2 regions of the Paenibacillus urinalis genome follow, and region 2 is predicted to be linked to the other one. Evidence: predicted binding sites of a transcription regulator. Region 2 holds the regulator's gene; the other holds the start of a gene.

Region 1 (11,078 bases), 160 kb from region 2:
ATAAAAAACAATATAAACAATATCAAGGCAGGTAATATAAACATGGAGTATACCCAAGGGTTCTTGAGTGATTTGTTCATGTGCCAACAGCCTCCCATGGAAGAGCCAATAATGTACAGTCTCATACCATATTAGTGTGTAAAAAAACCCCGGACGCTGATCCGGGGTAAGCAGTCCTGTTATTTTATCGTTTTATGCTGATCACGATTATGAATGGTAACGGTGCTTAAGCCTCTTTATTCCACTGCTGCGTTTGCTTCTTCTTGAACTTTCTGCAGATCCTCTGCCATTTGCTCAGGGGTCGTTTGGCCGCCAATCAGCTTCTGAATCTGAATATTACTGATCTCAGTCGTTACATCCGCTTGAACAAGCGAGTCAAATGCAGGGAAAGAAGTAGCGGAAGCATTAAGGACAGCAACGATCTCCTTCATCAAATCATCGGTAATACTTTCGGTTAGTACAGCTTCATCGAATTTCATAGCCGGCAGTACACCGTCTTCAACCAGACCTCTAATTTGCATTTCTTCATTAAACATATTCTTGATGAAGGATTTCACTGCTGCGAGCTTCTGTGGATCGTCCGCAACCGAAGCTGCAAAGCCATATCCGTTATTCACATCGCGCATGAGAGAGGTTTGGTCTCCGACTCCTCCATCAACAGGAGGCAAGTTGAAGAATCCAACCTTTCCGATCAAGCCTTCACCAGACTGCCCTTCCTTGAATACGGAGGATTTCCATGTACCGTCATACATCAGGATAGCTTCACCGCTCGTGAACTGCGTCGTATATTCCGCATACTCAAATCCAAGCTCGCCCTTCTTGAAGTACTCTTTATCAACCCATTCCTGATGCTTAGCAAAGGCCTTGACAACACCCGGATCGGTCCAAGCCGCTTCGCCGGTAACAAACTTGTTTGTAATATCAGAGCCTGCGTATCGCGACCAGAGATGGTTCGTCAGCATAAGAGGTACCCAGCCTGCCTTCGAAGCTCCAGCCAGCGGCACTTTGCCATCTGCCTTAATATCAGCCAGCTGCTGCTCAAATTCGGCAAAGGTAGCCGGCGGCTGCCATCCCTTCGACTCATAATATTCCTTGTTGTAGAAAAACCCTTCGCCAGATCCTCCGACCGGCAGACCATATACATTGCCTTCATAAGTGAACGGCTCAAGTGAAGAGAATTTATCCTGAATTCCGAGCTCTTCAAGAATCGGTGTCAGATTGAGAAGCATGCCTTCTTTGGCGTATACCTTCGCATCTGGGCTGCCGAACAGGTCGAAGATATCCGGCGGATTACCTGCAGCCATTTCGCCCCGCAGCTTTTCTTTGCGGTTAACGTCAGAATCAACTCCATCCAGGGTAAAAGATGCGCCTTCGACTTCCCCCTCCACCTTCTTAACCACGTCCTGCAGGATCGCAAGCCGGCGTTCCTTGTCCGCACCGACCTGCGTATGCCGAAGTGTCATTTCAAACGGCTCAGCCGAAGCTGCCGGCGGTGTTTCGCCAGACGTTCCAGGCTCCGCAGCAGGTGTTTCCGTATTAGTGCTGCCTCCACAGCCTGCCAGTGTCAGTGACACTGCCAGCATTAACGACATCATAGAACCAAACTTTTTCTTCAACATTCGTTTGCCCCCGCTTTCTATGAGCTTGTATTGTATGTAACTTACTTGCTTTACAATTTTCATTATAAAAACATTGCTGTGTGTCCGATAGGACTACAATTTAAAGATCGAGGGATAAAATCCTCGAAAAATACGTAAAAACTCCCTTCTCATGTTAGAAGGGAGTTCGTTATTACGACACGTTTATCAAATTTCGATCTTGCTTGCTTCCTTGCGTCCCGTCTCAATGAGACGATAAGCACGGTCTATTTCCGCTTGTTCAGGAGAGGGGACACCCTCAAGGGGATATTCTTTGCCTAGCAGCTTCCATTTATAAATTCCCATTTGATGATAGGGAAGAATCTCAAATTTTTCTACTCCATCCAGTGTTCCTATAAACCTGCCCAGATTAAGCAGATCCTTCTCATCATGATGAATGCCAGGAACATACACATGGCGGATCCACATCTGCTTGCCATGTTCCGATAACCAGCGTGCCGTCTCCAGCATTCTTACATTCGATTTGCCTGTCAGGCGCTCATGCTTCTCATTATCGATATGCTTCAGATCGAGCAGCACAAGATCCGTTACCTTAAGGAGCTCATCTATACGATCCATATCATTAAATCCGTTCGTATCCAGCGTCGTATGCAGATTCCAGCGATCCTTGACCTCGCGGAACAGCTGAGTAACAAAGGCCGCTTGAAGCGTAGGTTCACCGCCAGAGACAGTCAAGCCTCCACCAGAGCTCTTATAATAATGAATATAAGGCTCAATCTCAGCGATCACCTCTTCCAGTGACATTGCGTTCCCGCCATCCAGTGCCCAGGTGTCAGGGTTATGACAGTACTGGCATTTCAGCAGACATCCCTGCATGAACAGCACGAAGCGGATGCCGGGACCATCAACCGTACCAAATGTTTCTAGTGAATGTACATGACCTTTGACCATTTATACCATCCCTTTTCCTATCGCATCCGCTTTGTGCGTCTGTGCAGATTGTTGAGTAGCTAGCAGTTAGCTGTTACATATTGCCGTGGAATGTCCGGTTAATAACATCAAGCTGCTGCTCACGTGTCAGTTTGATAAAGTTAACCGCATAACCCGATACCCGTACGGTCAGCTGTGGATAATTCTCAGGGTGCTCCATTGCATCAATCAGCTGCTCTCGATTAAAGACATTGACATTCAAGTGATGGGCTCCACTTCCAAAATATCCGTCCATCATTGCTGTCAGGTTGGTCTTACGGGCTTCTTCCTCTTTGCCAAGTGCCTTCGGAATGATCGAGAAGGTGTTGGAAATACCATCCAGGCTGTGTTCGTAAGGCAGTTTGGCAACGGAACTGAGGGAAGCCAGTGCGCCTTTTTTATCGCGTCCGTGCATTGGATTCGCTCCTGGGGCAAAAGGCTCTCCTGCTTTACGTCCATCCGGTGTCGTACCCGTCTTCTTGCCGTACACAACATTCGATGTAATCGTCAGTACCGATTGTGTCGGCATCGCATTCCGATAGGCTTTGTGCTTGCGAATCATCGTCATGAAGGACTCGACGAGCTCCACTGCGATTTGGTCAACCTTGTCGTCGTTATTACCGTAGCAAGGATACTCGCCTTCTATAACGAAATCCACGGCAATTCCATTCTCGTTGCGGATGGGGCGAACCGTTGCATACTTGATGGCACTAAGCGAATCGGCTGCTACAGACAGTCCAGCGATACCGCAGGCCATCGTCCGCAGAATGTCACGATCATGCAGCGCCATTTCAATCCGTTCGTAGCTGTATTTATCATGCATATAGTGAATCACGTTCAGCGTGTTCATATACAGCTTCGCGAGCCACTCCATCATCGGCTTGAAGCGTTTCATAACCTCGTCATAGTTCAGTACTTCAGATGTAATTGGCGGATACTCTGGACCCACCTGGGCTCCTGATTTCTCGTCTTTACCGCCGTTAATTGCATACAGCAGCGCCTTAGCAAGGTTCGCACGTGCACCGAAGAATTGCATCTGCTTCCCGATCCGCATTGCAGATACGCAGCAGGCAATACCGTAATCGTCTCCATAGATCGGACGCATCAGATCGTCATTCTCATATTGAATGGAACTGGTTTCGATAGATACCTTGGCGCAGTACTTCTTGAACCCTTCTGGCAGCTGCTCTGACCATAGCACCGTCAAGTTTGGCTCTGGTGCGGGTCCGAGATTGTACAGCGTATGCAGGAAGCGGAAGCTGTTCTTCGTGACGCGTGTCTTGCCATCCATCCCCATGCCGCCAATGGATTCCGTGACCCATGTTGGATCTCCACTGAACAGCTCGTTATAATCCGGTGTACGCAGGAATTTTACAATTCTCAGCTTCATGACAAAATGATCCACCAGCTCTTGTGCTTCCTCTTCAGTCAGTGTTCCTTCTATAAGGTCTCTCTGGATATAGATATCCAGGAAGGAAGAGACACGTCCAAGTGACATCGCTGCACCATTTTGCTCTTTAATTGCTGCCAGATAAGCGAAGTAAACCCATTGGAAGGCTTCTTTGGCATTACGTGCAGGACCGGAAATATCGAATCCGTGCATTTCACCAAGCTGCTTCAGCTCTTTCAGCGCTCGTATCTGTTCAGACAATTCTTCACGAAGCCGGATGACATCTTCATCGATCACATCAACTTCCAGCTCAGCCTGCTCTCTCATCTTGTCCTTGATTAAAAAGTCAATTCCATACAGCGCTGCTCTTCGGTAGTCACCGATAATACGTCCGCGGCCGTAGGCATCTGGCAGGCCTGTGATGATGCCGGCTCGCCGCGCATTTCTCATTTCACTCGTATAGGCATCAAATACCCCTTGGTTATGTGTTTTTCTGATCGTGGTGAACATTTCAATAATCGGCTCAGGAAGCTTAAAGCCATAGGCTTCACAAGCATCGATCATCATCTTGATACCGCCAAACGGCTGAATGGAACGCTTAAATGGTGCATCCGTCTGAACGCCGACAATCTGCTCCTTCTCTTTATCCAAGTATCCAGGCTGATGGGATACAATTGTTGAAGGGGTGTTGACATCCACATCCAGTACTCCGCCGTTATCTCTCTCTTTCTTGGTTAGATCCATAACGATCTCCCACAGCGCTTTTGTATTGTCTGTCGCACCTGTCAAAAAGCTCTCGTCACCCTCATACGGAATGAGGTTTTTCTCTAAAAAGTTATTAACATTAACCTCTTTTGTCCATTTTCCGGACTTGAAGCTTCTCCAGCCGGATTGTACGTTTTGCATTTCTTTTTCGGTTACCGCCATGGTAATCCCTCCAATAGATTCGTGGTTACACTAGACAGATCATGAAGGCAGGTACGAAATTCCATCCCTGCTGTTACTCTTTCTCCCTCGGCTCTGTTATTGTGGTAAGGTTATTTGTGATTATTTTCACTAATCTGCCTGCTCACTCCCCTTCTCTCCACTCTTTATAGGGAAGTGAAATTGCCTTTTGGGTTCTATGAAATGGATTTCTTCTCTCTTACATTTCAAATTATATTATACAGATCACATTAATTATGTGATGAATATCACAAAGTTAAGCCTGTTACTCCATTTTATTTTTACTGTTGTAGTCATGCTTCCCATTCCTATATTGTGCGGAACAAGCATACGAAAAAAAAGCCGTGCTGAACGAAGGAAATTCCTTCTGCTCAGCACAGCTTCACCATTTACGATGAAGAACACGGTTATTTATCAAATCTTCCATAGAAAGCATTCCGGTACACATCTGCCAGCTCACTGACAAGTGGCAGCTTCGGATTCGCAGTAGTACACTGATCTTCAAATGCCCGGTCTGCCAAATAATCGACTCTCGCTTCAAAATCCTTCGGATCAAAGCCAAGCTCCTGGAACGAAGCCGGTATGCCCAGCTTTTTATTCAAATCGCGTATTGCCTGAATCAGGCTGTTAATCCCTTCTTCTGTCGTATTCGCCGGTAATCCCAGGATACGTGCAATTTCGGCATAACGAAGGTCTGCTGTGAAATGATCATATTTCGGGAAGGAAGCAAACTTCGTCGGTTTCTTCGCATTGTATCTGATGACATGCGGCATGAGAATGGCATTGGTCCGTCCATGTGCCGTGTGATACTGTCCGCCCCATTTGTGGGCAAGACTGTGATTGATGCCAAGGAACGCATTCGCAAAGGCCATTCCGGCAATCGTAGATGCGTTATGCATTTTCTCTCTTGCCAGCTTATCTCCCGTAAGAGCAGAAGCTTCGAGATATTCAAATACGAGCTGAATCGCTTTGATCGCGAGGCCATCTGTATAATCATTTGCCATGACAGATACGTAGGCTTCGATTGCGTGAGTCAGTACATCCATACCTGTATCTGCGACAGCTACCCTTGGCAGACTATATACGAAATCTGGATCTACAATAGCTACATCCGGTGTCAGCTCGTAATCGGCCAGCGGATACTTGGTATTGCCTTTATTCTTATCTGTAATCACTGCAAATGAGGTTACTTCTGAGCCTGTTCCCGAGGTTGTTGGAATTGCCACAAATTTAGCTTTCTGTCCCAGCTTAGGATATTTGTAAATCCGTTTACGGATATCCATAAATTTTTGTTTCATATGATCAAACTCTGCATCAGGATGCTCGTAGAACAGCCACATCGCCTTGGCCGCATCCATTGGTGAACCGCCGCCGAGGGCGATAATACAGTCCGGTTCAAAGCTGTTCATCAGCTTCGTACCATTTTCTACGGTCGTTGTTGAAGGATCAGGCTCCACATCGGAGAACACTTCAATGAACACAGGCTTCCGGCGCTGGCGCAGGTAATGCTCCACTTTATCAACGTAGCCCAGTTTCACCATCATGGGATCTGTAACAATGAGTACGCGAGAAATGTCAGGCATTTTCGCAAGATACTGGGTAGCGCCCTTCTCAAAATAAACCTTGCTTGGAACCTTAAACCATTGCATATTCACTGTACGTCTCGCCACTCTCTTCACGTTGATTAGATTCACTGCGGTTACATTCGAAGAGGTTGAATTCCGTCCGTATGAACCACAGCCCAGCGTCAATGATGGTAAGTTGGTATTGTAGATGTCCCCAATTGCACCGTGAGTTGAAGGAGAGTTTACAAGAATCCGGCAGGTCTTGAGATGATCTGCAAAACGGCTGATCACTTCATCATCATTTGAATGAATAACCGAAGAGTGTCCCATTCCTCCAAAAGAAACGATTTCTGCGGCACGTTCTATCCCCTGCTCTACCGTCTTAACCTTGTAGCAGGCCAGAATCGGACTCAGCTTCTCAGCGGACAATGGGAATTTTTCTCCAACACCGTCCAGCTCAGCAACCAGAATCTTGGTATTCTCTGGAACGACGATTCCGCTCATCTTCGCAATATCGACAGCCGACTGGCCGACGATCTTCGGATTAACAGCACATTTGTCAGCGGAGATAGCATAAGTCGTTAATTTCGCCGCTTCATCTTTGGTTACGAAGTAGCAGCCATCCGCCACCATTCTCTTCTTCACTTCATCGTAGACGGGTTCTTCTACAATGACCGCTTGCTCTGATGCACAGATCATTCCGTTATCGAAGGATTTGGATAAGATCAAATCTGTCACTGCTTGATTAAGATTCGCCGTCTTCTCTATAAAGCAAGGAACATTTCCTGGTCCAACGCCAAGTGCCGGTTTACCGCAGCTGTAAGCTGCCTTAACCATCGCTCCACCACCGGTAGCCAAAATGAGTGCAACATCCGGATGATTCATCAGCTCGTTTGTCTTCTCCATCGACGGGGCGTCAATCCACTGAATACAATCAGCTGGTGCGCCTTCTTTGATCGCTGCATCTCTTAGAATGCGTGCTGCTTCCCGGCTTGAGTTCTGTGCCGATGGATGGAAACCGAATATGATAGGGTTTCGTGTCTTTATGGCAATCAGTGCCTTAAACATCGTTGTAGAGGTAGGATTGGTTACAGGGGTAATCCCCATAATTACGCCTACCGGCTCCGCTATTTTTTGATAGTTCTCAAACTCATTATCTTCGATGACGCCGACCGTTTTGTCATATTTAATATTGTTGTAGACATATTCTGTAGCAAAAATATTCTTGATAATCTTGTCTTCATAAATTCCGCGGCCTGTTTCCGTCACAGCCAGCTTGGCTAGATTCATGTGCTTATCAAGACCAGCCAGTGCCATCGCCTGAACAATACGGTCAACCGCCTCTTGATCTAATTGCATAAATGCTTCCAGCGCCTTCTTGCCCTTGGTTACCAGCTCATTAATATATTCCGCCGCAGTAACTTCTTTGGATACAGCCTCGTTCTTAACAGCCATCTCCTATCATCCTCCTACCCAAATTCTGAGTTTTTTGTCTCTCTATTGGATTACGAAGTCATCATATCATGCATGATTCTCTTTGTTTGTGAATTTATTCACAATGTATAAAAACTTCGGATTCGATAGTGAAATGAATCACAATGTTGGAATTTTGCCATACTTTGCTTCTCCCGCCCTCTTAACGAAGGTATATACTGAACTTGTAAATCGAACAGTGCAAGGGGGAATCGCATATGACTCACTTAGCATTACTTGAACAAAAAGAAGGCAATATCCGCTGCTTCACATCAGAGAACAAACAGCTCTTACTCAACTTATTGAAGTATCGATCATTACCAAAAGGCTCTCATCTGTTCTGGGAGGGGGATCCTGCCGACAAGCTGTTTTTTATTAAGCACGGGCGCATCAAGATTACGAAATTCACAGATGAAGGAAAAGAATTAATCATGTATATTCATCAGGACGGGGATTTGATCGGTCATGCCGACCCCTTCTTCTCTTCTAGGCACAGCTATTCTGCTGAAGTATTGGAAGAGAGCGAGATTGGATATGCAGAAACCTCAGAGCTTCAGCTGCTCATTGAGATCAACGGCGGATTTGCACTTGATTTTATGAAATGGATGGGTATATACCATCGAATTACACAGACGAAATTCCGCGATCTTATGATGTACGGCAAGCAGGGAGCTCTCTGCTCAACACTAATCCGGCTCGGAAATACTTATGGAGAAGTGGATGGCAAGGATATTCGGATTAACAAAAAGATGACACATACGGATCTGTCGAATATGATTGGTGCAACCCGGGAAAGTGTCAATCGAATGCTCGCTGAGCTGCGCAAGAAAGGCGCTCTGGCATATGATGATGGCTGCATCGTGATCAAGGAATTAAGCGTTCTTCAACAGATTTGCCGCTGCGAGCAATGCCCGGTAGAAATCTGCAGGATTTAACAAGACAAAAAGCCGACCTTCTGATTTAGAGAAAGATCGGCTTCTTTTTTTATATGAAGATGGAAATAGACCACCCATTTTAAGCAAGCACAATATACAATTTGCTCTTCATGATATGCACCCTATAAGCTGGCACCTTGGTTATATTACTAGCTTCCCTTGTGACATCTCCCGTTTCCAGATCAACCTTCCAATCGTCGGAAGGATCATACACCGTATGTCCAGACACAATGCCCTCCGTGAGCCTGATTCCCTCTGGATTTATTCTTACATTATCGAGAGCAAACAGACCACCGTCACTTGTCCTGAACACGCCAATTTCGCGATTCTGTAGAGTAACCATACGTCCGATCAATGAATAGAAATCCCGCTCGTCTCCTACTGGATAAGCCTTGGCCTTTATAACTTCTGATACATTAACAGGCACCTGCTGTTCCTTCATTCTCCCCTTGATTACACCCATAGGTTAACCCTTCTTTCCAAGATACGGTAATGTCTTTGTCTCAAAGTGATTGATTCATCTTTTATTATTTTAAATTAAAGATTCTGAAATGAAAATCATATTTTGGCGAATATTTCAAAATGATACCATGGTAGGATATTTGAATGTGTGAATATTCCCAATACAGATGCATTAGGTCTTGTTATCGACAAAAAAAGCCTGCCACCGACTACTGTCGTTCAGCAAGCTCTAATCTTATTTCGTCTCTCGGACTAAGCACCATATCCAGTCCATTATCCATCAACTCTTTATTGTTCACTTCAATTTTCCATCTTTCCGTAATTAACGGAACATAACCATCAATCGAATGAACGTATCGTTTGTTATCCGTCAGTTGAATCCGCTCATTCTTCTCCAAAATATCTCTTACGGTCAAATTAGGAAAATAAAGACTAGCAATGGAGCCCCGCAAATCCGGCTGACTTACCCCGCCATAAATCGTTAAGGTTACAGCCGATGGCTCCATATTCTCAATCTTGGCAATAGGTTGAATGTATAGAATTAGTGAATCTTTACTATCTAAAGAATTTCCCCATGCATCGGAGCCAATATCCTCATCATTTAATTTTAATCTCCACTCAAGAGACTCATCTAATACATACGAGCCAACGGAAGCAATGGCATTCGATCCTTCATTAAATTCAGCAACACGATCGATTGCATCATGTACTGTAAGTCCTTCATTAATTCTAATCTGTACAGGTTGAGTCAATGCCGGTATGTAGCTGCCACCTTCTACACGGAGTTCAACAGTTCCCGGCGTTTGATCCTCCGCCAGGCTTGTCCCTTTATCTACCGAACTGCAGCCCGTAAATATGAACAAGAGTAGAATTATTGCTGAAATTGTAAATGAGTACCGCACTTTCATGCAATCACCGCCTTACTTTTTTTTGCATTATTCTACAATCTATTTATATAGCATACTATTATCTTGTGTTTAACTTCAACTCCAATAGAAAAAAGCCCAAGATTGGGCTCTTCTGATATGACCAGTATGATGTTACTACTGAACTGCTGCCTGCATATATATTCGGTTACCGCTCATATTTTTTAAATAAGGACCAAGTCCCTTAAATTGCAGACCTGACACATAAACTCCTGTCATAAGCTTACCTTCCATCGTTCCCCACTCTGAATCAAATACGACAGACGGAGCTGGTACATCCTCTTGGAAGATCGTAACTCCGTAATCTCTTCTTCGATACTGGATTCCACTCTCATACAGCGGTCTCTCCGTCAAATAAGTCGGCACAAAGTAAGCAGCAATGACATCCATCTCTTCTCCCGTATAAAAGGATTCATCTCCCAGAAACGGATGAAACAATTGAATCTCTTCATACTGAGACCATATGAATGCCTGTAGAATTAAGCTCGCAAAAGTTCCGCCACGTTTGGTCGATACAGCTGTAGACTCGCCCATGCTTGTATCCGTTTTCAGATCAGCTAATGGGGGACGGGCTTCTGCTTGTTCATTCTGATATTCACTTCCAATGAATTTCCATCCTTTGCTCGTGTGTATCCACTTTTGAAAGTATGAGCGCTGGGACAGGACTGTTGCTTCAAGCTTCTCAGCAGCTGCTGGAGAAAAGTACTGTTTCACCATTCTGGCTGCCTTCTCATAGATCGACTGAACGCGGAGGGATGCTTGCTCAAGCTCGGCAACATCTTGTTGAAAGTAATTCACTTTACGAGATACGACGA
Region 2 (11,078 bases):
ATAAGCAGACTCCGGCATCGTTTGATGGAATGCGGTATCAAATACAACCACTTGCGGTACTCCAGGCATATTGGCTTCAGCGGCATTAATACCCATAATCGCAGCTGGATTATGAAGCGGTGCAAGGTCGATCAATTGACGAATCTTCGCTTTGACTTCATCTGTAACCAATGCAGATCCGTTAAAGAATTCACCGCCGTGAACAACACGGTGTCCGACAGCTTGAATCTCTTCGATTGAAGACAGTACGCCGTGCTCAGCATGTACGAGCTTGTCCAATACTTTACGGATCGCTGTCGTATGTTCCAGAATCTCGCTTACTTCGGTCACTTCTTCTTTGCCTGTCGGCTTATGTGTAAGAATGGAAGAATCCATTCCGATCCGCTCAACCAAGCCTTTAGCCAGAACAGACTCGTCAGTCATGTCATACACTTGATACTTCAGGGAAGAACTTCCCGCATTAATTACTAATACTTTCATATCCGGTCACCATCCTTGTCATACTTGAAGAAGCCTTCGCCCGTCTTCACACCTAATTGCCCTGCGCGAACCATTTTCTTAAGTATAGTGGAAGGTCTGTATTTCAATTCGCCGAACTCACGGAACATACCGTCAAGTGCAGCATGAACGGAATCGAGGCCAAAACGATCTGCCATTTCAAATGGGCCATGCTGGAATTTGTATCCAATCCGAACCGCTTGATCGATATCCTCGGCAGATGCAACGCCCTCTTCAAGCAGATGAAGGGCTTCATTGATATGCAGACAAATAAGCCGGGAAGTTACGAATCCAGGAGACTCATAGACCATGACGCCTTTTTTCTCCAATACTTCCTCAGCAAACTTCTTCGTGAACTCAAATGTATCATCTGATGTTTTAAGACCACGAATGATTTCGACAACATCGATACTTGATACCGGATAAATCCAGTGCAGGCCGATCACACGCTCAGGATGATTTGTAGAACTTGCAAGTTCAGTCAAGCTCAGTGTTGAAGTATTACTTGTTAGAATGATATCTTCAGACACAATCTCCTCAAGCTGTTTGAACAATTTGATCTTTGCTTCCAGGTCTTCAGTAATGGTCTCTATAATCAAGTCGCAAGCAGACAGATCACTAAGATTCGCTCTATGAATTCTAGATAAGATCAATTTTTTCTCTGCTTGGGTAATTGCCCACTTCTCCAATTTTTTATCTAACCCTGTCTCGATCATTCCGATGGAATAATCAAGCTTATTCGGGGAAAGCTCTACCAGCATAACGTCGAGGCCTTTAGCTGCCAGCATTTCAGCAATACTTTGACCCATCGTACCTCCGCCGATAACTCCTATCTTTTTAAACAACATGGTTACTGCTCCATCCCTTCCTGGTCTCTTCTGAATAGTTTGTATTCTTCTTTGTCGAAAAATACATTTTTATGACCCAACATATAATAATATCTTAGCATGAATCAAAAGTAAAAAAAAATAACCAGCATAAATAATTATGCTGGCAAAAGTGCATTTTTCTTAAATAATTCACGGAATTGACCACCGGACAACACTTCTTCCTTCATGAGAATGTCCAGCGACTCATCAAAGATGGCTGCGTGCTCATGGAGCAGCTCTTTTGTACGGGCAAACAGCTCATTCAAGATGTAGTTATTCTCACGCATCATGTCTTCCTGGGATACCATGTCAAGATTAACAATGCCGAGCGAGGTCAGTCCAGAGCTGATCATGGTTTTGACAATATCGAGCGATTGCTCAAAGTCATTTCTGGAACCGGTGCTCCGCCCTCCATAATAAATTTCCTCGGCAGCAGCACCACCGAGTGCAATCATAATCTGAGCTTCAAGAAAATCCTTCGTATATAAGTACTGCTCTTCCTGCGGATTATGTCGAACATAACCGAGTGCCTGTCCCCGCGGACTGAGTGCTACCTGGCCCACACTGTTCGGTCGAACTGCTTCTGCTGCAATCGCATGTCCGAGCTCATGAATGGCAACCCGCTTCTTCTCGTCTGCATTGGATTCACGGTCTGTCTTCTCACCCATCATCACTTTATCTATAGCCATAGACAGGTTCCGCTGCGTAATAAATTCCAGACTATCCCGCATTGCATAGATTGCAGCCTCATTCATCAAGCTCTCGAGCTGCGCCCCGGAGAAGCCATACGATTCTTCAGCTATTTTGTCCAAGCTTACATCCTCAGCAAGCGGTTTATTTTTGGCATGCAGCTCCAGAATATGCTTGCGCCCTTTCTTATCCGGAAGCTCCACTTGGATATGGCGGTCAAAACGACCCGGACGAAGAAGTGCGCTGTCGAGCATTTCTTTGCGGTTCGTCGCTGCGATAATCAGAATGCGGGGTGCATCAGAGTTGTATATACCGTCCATCTCCGTAAGCAGCTGGTTCAGAGTCTGATCATATTCACGCTGCTGGCCGCCCTCTCTTTTGCCGCCGATGACATCGATCTCATCAATAAAAATAATGGCGTTTTCTTTGTTTTCCTTGGCAGCCCGAGCTCTGGCATCTTTAAATAATTCACGGATACGTCCTGCCCCGACACCAACATACATTTCAACAAACTCACTGCCGGCAGCTGCAATAAATACAGAATTGGTGTAATGTGCAGCCGCCTTCGCCATCAGTGTCTTCCCCGTACCCGGAGGGCCTGTCAGCAAAATACCCTTTAGTGGGCGAATGCCAAACTTCTGAATTTCTTCATGTCTAACCAAAAAGTCCAGCGCTTCACGGAGCTCCTGCTTGGCGCTGTCCTGTCCTCCAATTTCCTCGAAGGTAAGCTTGGCGGGACCAGCCTTCTTGCGCTTCTTCTCACTGCTGGCACCGACCGCGAGTCCGCCGCGTGTCTGCATCAGGAACACCACGCCCCCTGCAAGCAGGGCAATAAGCAGTACTGGAATAATATTAACTCCTATAAAGACCAGAAAAAGAAGTACGACCGGAACGACCCCGATTAAAATCTCCTTCAACCAATTAGGCATTAGGCCACACTCCCATCGTAGCCGGCTGTCTCGGCAGAATAATATACTTGCTTGCTTCTCCATCTGACAGGCTTACATATACGTTCTCATTATCAATATCATAGTCAACCTGGATGCTGCCTTCGCTCATTTCCTTCAGCTTCTCAGGAATTTGCGTGTATTGTCTAGTCTCCATCGCTTCAGCGACGGTAAATAAAGCGCTGGACCAGAAATCATCAAGCGTTTCCGTCGAATGATCCTTAACCTCCAGCTGCATCGTTCTACCGTTCAGAAGCTCCTTGCCATCTGTGCGGATATAATCAACAAGACCTCTTATATTGGTATTCGGTTCGAGATCGAGATTCAAAACAACTTGATTCTGGTTAATATCTAATTGAACATCGTTTACGCCGTCATACTCGGCAACCAACTTTTCGATTGGCTTCTCAAGGGCCACCTGACGGTACACAAACCATCCTCCAAACAGCAGCGTAGCCGTAACCATAACTGTAATTGCTATCCGAATAGGACGTAATTTCAAGTGACAACCTCCTCATCTATTTTACCCACTCTATTCCTATCAAAATGGGATATAGATATAGCATACCATATACAGCGGTCCAAATCTAAACTATGAATTATTTTTCAAAGTTTCCAATCCAAATAACCCCGAAATGGCCAATGGAGACCACTTCAGGGTATTTTTTGAGTGCATTATTCTTTGACCGGAAGCTGAAATCCTTCCTCTAGCTCGGTTCCATCACTGAAACGATAGAAGCGATAGTAGTAACGATCATTCTCTTTATAAAATAACTGCCAGACATACGTCTCATCATAAACTGCCGGCTGCAGTCTGACGATTTCAATTCCAGGCAGCTGTGAGCTGATCTTGGAGCGCATTTCTTCCTCAGACGTTCCTTCTTCAATCTTCTCGCTGTGTACACTCTTTTCATCTGTCTTTGGCTTCTTGTCAGTACCGTACTGTACCCATACCATAATGGGCTCATTATCCGCATTTACACCTTCAATTGTCCAATAAATGGCATCCTCAGACCAGACCGATTTTTGCGTCTTCGTTACTGTAACCAGGTCTTCTTTTTCTTTCGCAATAGCGATTGCAGCTTCTTCTTCTACCCATGTATCCTTCATTACATATTCATAAAATATATAAATGCCTAAGAGCACGAGTATAAAAGCCACAATACTTATGAGGATCCACTTTCTTTTTTTTCTCAAGGCTGAACTCCCTTCTTGCCCCCAGCATCAATCAGCGGGACGTCAGTCCTTCGAAAGCAGCTTGTGCTTCGCGTTTAATCCGTTCTTCATCCAACGTGAGCATCTCACCGTTCTTAACTAATTGCTTACCATCCACCCAGACATGTTGAACATCCTTGCTGCTCGCAGAATAGATGACATGTGATATCAAATCGGTGTAAGGCAGGAAATGAGCTTGATCCAGGTCTATTGCAATGAAATCCGCTTTTTTGCCTGGCGCCAGCACTCCTGTGTCCTTGACGTAGATGGATTTCGCTCCATATTCTGTTCCCATACGAAGTGCTTCAGTAGCAGGTACGGCGGTTGGATCACCGCTGACTCCTTTGTGAATCAATGCAGCTAGACGCATTTCCTCAAACATATCCAAATTATTGTTGCTTGCTGCACCGTCTGTGGCAAGGGACACAACAACCCCTGCTTTTAACAGCTCAGGTACTCGCGCAACACCGCTCGCCAGCTTCAGATTGCTTCCAGGATTATGAGCCACTGCCACATTGTATTTGGCAAGCACCTCTATTTCTTCATCCGTCAAATGCACGGCATGAGCCACGAGAGAAGGTCTAGAGAAGAAGCCGAGCTTCTCCAGATGCGCTACTGGACGCAGTCCATACTCTTTTACATTCTGTTCTACTTCAGCGGCCGTTTCAGACATATGTGTATGCAGCGGCAAGTCCAGCTCATGTGCCGCTTCTACAAACTTCTCAATAAACTCTGGTCCGCAAGTATATGGCGAATGTGGTGACAGCATCGTCGTGATGCGTCCGTCAGCCTGATTATGCCATTCCCGGGCAAAGGTCATTGCTTCCTTCAGCTTGAAAGCACGCAGCTCATCTGAGCCGAAGCCAATCGCTCCCCGCATCAGACTTGCGCGAATGCCCGACTCCTCTGCTACTTTTGCCACCTGATTCATCTGGTCATACATATCAAGAAAGGCGGTAGTGCCGCCTCTCAGCATTTCCAGCACAGATAGCGAGGTTCCCCAGTAGACATCCTCAGCTGTGAACTTTTCCTCCATTGGCCACATTTTTTCTTGAAGCCAGACCTGAAGGGCAAGATCATCGCCATAGCCGCGTAGTAGGGACATTGCGGCATGACCATGCGTATTAATAAGGCCAGGAATAAACAGCTGATGCTTGCCGTCATGAACTGGAATGCCCTCTGTTCCTTCGGGCAGATCTTCGCCTATATATGAAATGCGGTCATCCTCAATCAGCATATAACCGCTGACGATTCGCCATTCAGGATCGCTTACCGCAAATTTGCCGTTCTTGATGAGCCACTTATGACTTGACATCCTCTTCCTCCTCTTTCCCTGCTTCGTTCTCTAGATAATAAGCCAGACTAAGCAGATCTGTAGTGAAGTCCGCTGTATGAATCCGGATATGAGCAGGCGCCTTGATAATAATCGGGGCAAAATTAAGGATCGCTTCGACTCCCGCCTCCACCAGATAGTCCGCCACACGCTGAGCTTCCGAATCCGGAACCGTTATAATGCCGATTCTAATGCTCAGATCTTTCACTGTCTTCACCAGCTCTTCCATAGGCAGAACCGTCAGTGTATTAATCTTGGAGCCAATCTTCGAGGGCTGGGAATCAAATACAGCGACAATCTTCATATTGTCTTTTACATATCGATTATAGTTCGACAAGGCATGACCCAGATTACCGGCACCGACAAGTGCCACATTGATCTGTTGATCCAGCTTCAATATTTGTCTGATCTTATCGATGAGATATGCCACATCATAGCCGATACCCTTGCGTCCAAAATCCCCGAAATAAGCGAGGTCCTTACGAATTTGCGCTGGATTCAAATCCAGTCTGAGACCAAGCTCCTGTGACGATACTGTGGTCACTTCTCTTTTGTACAGCTCTTGTAAATAACGCAGATATACAGGCAGTCTTCTTACAACAGCCTCTGAAATTTTGTCCGACTTCAATTATAATTCCCCCTCACACCTGCAAGCAGTGTCCGTGCTTAATATTACTTCTCTTCATTCGTTATATGTTCCTCTAACCACTCGCTTATACGCGGAACCATCTTGTCCGTTGTCATATGCTCCATTTTAGGACCTGGCAGGGAATATAAAAAGTACTTGCCATAATACGATTCAATCACTCTTGTATCATACACGATAACGATGCCTCGGTCCTTAGCGGTCCGCACCAGTCTTCCAAAACCTTGCTTAAACCGTATAACCGCCTGCGGTACGGAGAGCTTCATAAACGGATTCTTCTTCTCCGCCTGCAGCAGCTCGCTCTTGGCTTCGACAACTGGATGGTTAGGCGGCTGGAAGGGCAAACGTACAATAGCCAAACAGGATAAAGCTTCTCCTGGAATATCGACACCTTCCCAGAAGCTGCTCGTTCCAAGCAGTACAGAAGCTTTGGCCTCCTGGAATCTTCTCGTCAGCTTCGTCCTGCTTCCACTGTCCACCCCTTGTCCAAACACAGAAATATCACTTGAAGCCAAAGCTTCCTTCAGCGGCTCATGTACCTGTCTCAGCATCTTGTAAGAGGTAAACAGGACAAGCATTCTGCCCTTAGTCGCCTGCGCGGCCTCTGACAGAGACTTGACGAGCATACTGACAAAGTGATCATCACCCACACTGCCCTTCACACTTGGAAAATCACGCGGAACTACAAGAAGGGCTTGTTCCCGGTAATTAAAAGGAGATGGAAGCTGTGATGTGAGCAACCTCTGCTGCTCCTGTGCTTCGGTCAATCCGAGCTGATCTATCATAAACTGGAACGATTTATCTACCGATAAAGTAGCAGAGGTTAAAATAACGCTTCGCTTCTTATCAAAGAACATTTCCTTCAGCTGAGGACTTACATCTACAGGAACGGCATACAGCTGAAGCGACTTGCTCTTGAATTGTCCGCTGGCTTCCAGCCAATATACGGTCCCTGCATCATCAAGGCGCATGAAATGTCTTAATTGGTCTTTGAAGCCAGCTAGATCCTTAACAAGCCCTGTTACGTCAGTGATAAGGCTGTCGGCCGTATAGTCATCGAGATCTTCCCTTACTTCACTAAGGACCTTATCTGCCTTCCGAACCAATTCGGATACGGTCACATAGAACTGATTCTCAACCGCAGCGAGCTTATCCCATTTCTTTGGTTTGTTCTGCGGCTTCAGTCTTAGTGTAAACTGTCCTGCTTCTCCAGGGGCAGCATCACTTCGTTCTGGCAGTAAGCTGAACAGCATCTCACTGAGCTGGTCCCAGGCTTCCTTCGCTTCCAGAGCGGATGGGAACAGCTGATCAATGGCAGAGGTCCACTCCACCATTTGCTCATGACTGGACTGCGCTATTTTTTGACGCAGAGCTGGGAATTGACCGTTCCGACTATCTTTAAATAATCGGGTAAGCGCATGAACCACCGTGAAATATTTCATATGCATTCCAAGATGCTTACCGGCGACCTCCTCGAATTGATGCGCCTCATCTATGACGAGATGCTCATAAGCAGGAAGCAATTGGTGACTAGCCTTAACGTCCGTAAACAGCTTGGAATGATTGGTGATGACTACATCAGCAATGCCCGCCTCATGTCTTGCACGATGATAGAAGCATTTCTTAAACCAAGGGCAGCTTCGTCCCAGGCAGGAATCCGAATCGCTTTGTACAGTCTCCCAAAAATCGCCGCCGCGATGACTCAGATTGAGCTCCTCATCATCTCCGGTTTCGGTTTGCGTGAGCCATACAAGCATCTGCGCAGCAGTAAATACGTCCTCCTTCGGAGTTACAAACTCCTTGTTGTTCAGCTTTTGCTCAAATTTACGCAGACACAGGTAATGTCCTCTGCCTTTAAACACAGCTGCTTTGAACGGAAAAGGAACCACCTCCGTGAGGAGCGGAATATCCCGCTCACGAAGCTGCTCCTGAAGATTGATCGTATGTGTGCTTACTGTTACCTTCGTCTCCTGTCTGACACTATGATAAATCGAAGGCAGCAAATAACCGAGTGACTTACCCGTGCCTGTCCCGGCTTCAATTAGTAAATGCTTGTCCTCTTCCATCGCCTTCGTCACTTCTGCGAACATCATATTCTGGGACTCGCGTTCCTCATAATGAGGCAGTGTTTGCTTCAGACGCAGCTGAACCTCATCCATAAATTCCTGAAAAGTTAATTTTTCTAATGGATTGGGTTCATGTTCATCCCTGGGCGGAGCAATCTGTGACCAATCGTCGATCTTTAGAGCGAGCTGCCTATAATAGGTCTGATTGTCCAGATCGTGAATAGGCTCCATTTCTTTTTCTGTAAGAATCCCATCAAAAAACCAGCCCAAATCACTATCTTCCGCAGCAAATAGATCGGTAAGCCGCTGCAAAGTGATCAATGGCAGGCTCTTAAGCTCCTCAAGACTCTTCAAGAAAATATGCGCTGTTGCCATCGCATCACTATCCGCCTGATGAGGACGGTCATGGGTGAATCCAAATTCGCTTGCTACATATCCCAGCTGATAGGAGGATAAGGAAGGAAAGCAAATTCTGAGGAAATCCATGGTATCCAAAATCCGGCCTGTAAATGGCAAGTACCCGCATCTGTCAAGCGCATTTTGTAAAAAGTGAAAATCAAAGCTTACATTATGTCCTACGAGTACGACATCATCCAGCAATGGAACGAGCTCCATCATCATTTCCTCAAGCTCAGGAGCATCCTTCACATCATCGTCCGTAATTCCCGTCAACCCCGTTATAAAAGGAGGAATGGGAACGCCGGGATTCACATAGGAGCTGAATGTGTCTTTAATTGTATAATCATGATCTATGATGGCAAGTCCAACCTGGATAATTTCACCAAGCGACTGAGTACCTGTTGTTTCAAAATCAAGCACAGCAAATTTCATGATGAGTAAACGTTCCCTTCTACAGTCTCTTTAGTAGCATAGCAAAAAAAAAGACTTTTGAACATGAAACAGACAAAAAGACGATGTCTTGTCAGGACATCGCCTTTTGCGATTGCGCTGTTTCAGTAGTACCTAGGAGAGGGCAAGCAGCTGTGTTCCGTACTGGAGCACGGCATTTTTGGAACGGCATGCTTCCAGATTGTAGAGCGGCTCCGGCAGGGAGGGATCATGTTCCAAAGCAAGGGCAAAGCAGGACTGGGCCTGCTTGAGCTCCATTTGCTTGGCATGAACACAACCAAGTGCATTGTATGCCATGGCCTTCATTCTAGGCTGTTCACAGCTTAGAATGATCCGATTCAGCTCCGCAGATGCGGTATGCATTTGTTCCAGGTGGAGATAGCACATAGCCAGGTACAGCCTCGACAACAGGCTATCCGGATATACTTCCACCACTTTGCCAAACTCCTCGGCAGCATGCTGATACATAAGCAGTTTAAAATAACCAAGTCCTTTAACAAAGGCATGAAGTTCCAGCTCCGGAATGGAAGTGAAAGGATCCGTACCTCGGAAAATCCCACTTTCGCGAATTTTGGCCATTTTCTCTTCAAATGACATCCATTCGTCGATAATGCCGTCGCTCATTTTCTTAAGCAGGTTCCATCGCTGGAGCATTTCCTGTTTCTTCTCGACGGGTGCGGCGGTGTAGTAAGTGGCAATCTCATCAAGCGATTGATTCATTTCCGCAAATAGATGTTGAAACATGGCATGCATCCCACCCTTAGCAAAATGGATTAGTGCAGTAACCTAATCACATTTTTTGCGCTTTGGGCACTTTTCATTCTTCATTCCATGGATTACAAAATCGTTGCGTGAACTTCCTCATGCATGGTTTGAACCGGCTTATTCTCCCCGTCCACAAATACAACCGTCGGCTTATGCTGAACCGCTTCTTCATTCGTCATCAACGCATAAGCAATAATAATTACCGTATCTCCAGGCTGAACCAGCCGTGCAGCAGCGCCATTGAGACAAATTGTACCTGTTCCGCGCGGCCCAGGAATGACATAAGTCTCAAGTCTGGCTCCATTGTTGTTATTCACAATTTGAACCTTTTCATTCTCCAGAATATCTGCAGCTTCCATCAAGTTACGATCAATGGTAATGCTGCCTACGTAATTCAAGTTGGCTTCCGTTACCGTTGCACGGTGAATTTTAGATTTCATCAATGTTCTAAACACGGGAGAGCACCTCCGTTTTCTGCAGCCGATGATTATCGATCAGCCTTGTTTTTCCGAATTTAACAGCCAGCGCAATAATTACATCATCCGGCTCTGTAATCTGCACACGATCTTCAATCGGCTCAAGTCCTGGGAAAGTTAAAATGTCCACATAATCAATAACAGCCGTTTCGGACGTGTTGATCTCATCTATAATAAGCTTGCGAATCTGACCCACAGTCGCATCTTCCTGCTGCTCCGTCTTCCATTGAGCCAGCTTGAGTGAACGGGACAAAGCAAGTGCTTCCTTGCGCTCCTTAGAGCTCAGATACACGTTACGTGAGCTGAGGGCAAGCCCATCTGCTTCGCGGACAATCGGGCAAGGCACAATATTGATCGGCATATTCAGGTCTAATACCATCTGCGACAGAACAGCCACTTGCTGTGCATCCTTCATTCCAAAATATGCGTTGTCCGGCTGAACCATATTGAACAGCTTCGCGACCACGGTCGTTACACCATCAAAGTGACCAGGGCGCGATGCGCCGCACAGGCGGTCTGTAATATCAGCCACTCTAATCTTGGTCTTGGTCGGATGAGGATACATGACTTCTACAGTCGGAATAAATACGATGTCTATTCCTTCTTTGTCAGCAATCCCCAGATCCCGCTGTTCATCCCGTGGATACGTTTCAAAGTCTTCATTCGGACCAAACTGAATAGGATTCACGAAGATGCTCAGAACAACGATGTCATTGTTCTTTCT

What was found. Region 2 encodes Rex, which represses fermentation and respiration genes when NADH is low (regulators of the CRP and FNR family bind a similar motif). Its sites were predicted from a motif close to TTGTGAAATATTTCACAA; they were not measured.
Region 1: adhE (bifunctional acetaldehyde-CoA/alcohol dehydrogenase) is a predicted target of Rex. The motif match lies at 8,009-8,026, and genes of this name have one in related genera.

Annotation. Positions count from the first base shown of each region.
Region 1 is NZ_CP118108.1:3,795,495-3,806,572, forward strand. It holds gene PUW25_RS17550 (carbohydrate ABC transporter permease) at 1-80, opposite strand, end outside; gene PUW25_RS17555 (ABC transporter substrate-binding protein) at 237-1,619, opposite strand; gene pflA (pyruvate formate-lyase-activating protein) at 1,806-2,549, opposite strand; gene pflB (formate C-acetyltransferase) at 2,623-4,884, opposite strand; gene adhE (bifunctional acetaldehyde-CoA/alcohol dehydrogenase) at 5,310-7,922, opposite strand; gene PUW25_RS17575 (Crp/Fnr family transcriptional regulator) at 8,159-8,875, shown strand; gene PUW25_RS17580 (nitrite reductase (NAD(P)H) small subunit) at 8,955-9,338, opposite strand; gene PUW25_RS17585 (hypothetical protein) at 9,547-10,245, opposite strand; gene PUW25_RS17590 (hypothetical protein) at 10,381-11,078, opposite strand, start outside.
Region 2 is NZ_CP118108.1:3,631,648-3,642,725, forward strand. It holds gene PUW25_RS16670 (acetate/propionate family kinase) at 1-480, opposite strand, end outside; gene PUW25_RS16675 (3-hydroxyacyl-CoA dehydrogenase family protein) at 477-1,346, opposite strand; gene PUW25_RS16680 (AAA family ATPase) at 1,484-2,986, opposite strand; gene PUW25_RS16685 (hypothetical protein) at 2,979-3,506, opposite strand; gene PUW25_RS16690 (cell wall elongation regulator TseB-like domain-containing protein) at 3,680-4,201, opposite strand; gene PUW25_RS16695 (amidohydrolase) at 4,233-5,534, opposite strand; gene PUW25_RS16700 (redox-sensing transcriptional repressor Rex) at 5,521-6,180, opposite strand; gene dinG (ATP-dependent DNA helicase DinG) at 6,225-9,095, opposite strand; gene PUW25_RS16710 (hypothetical protein) at 9,228-9,857, opposite strand; gene panD (aspartate 1-decarboxylase) at 9,950-10,333, opposite strand; gene panC (pantoate--beta-alanine ligase) at 10,326-11,078, opposite strand, start outside.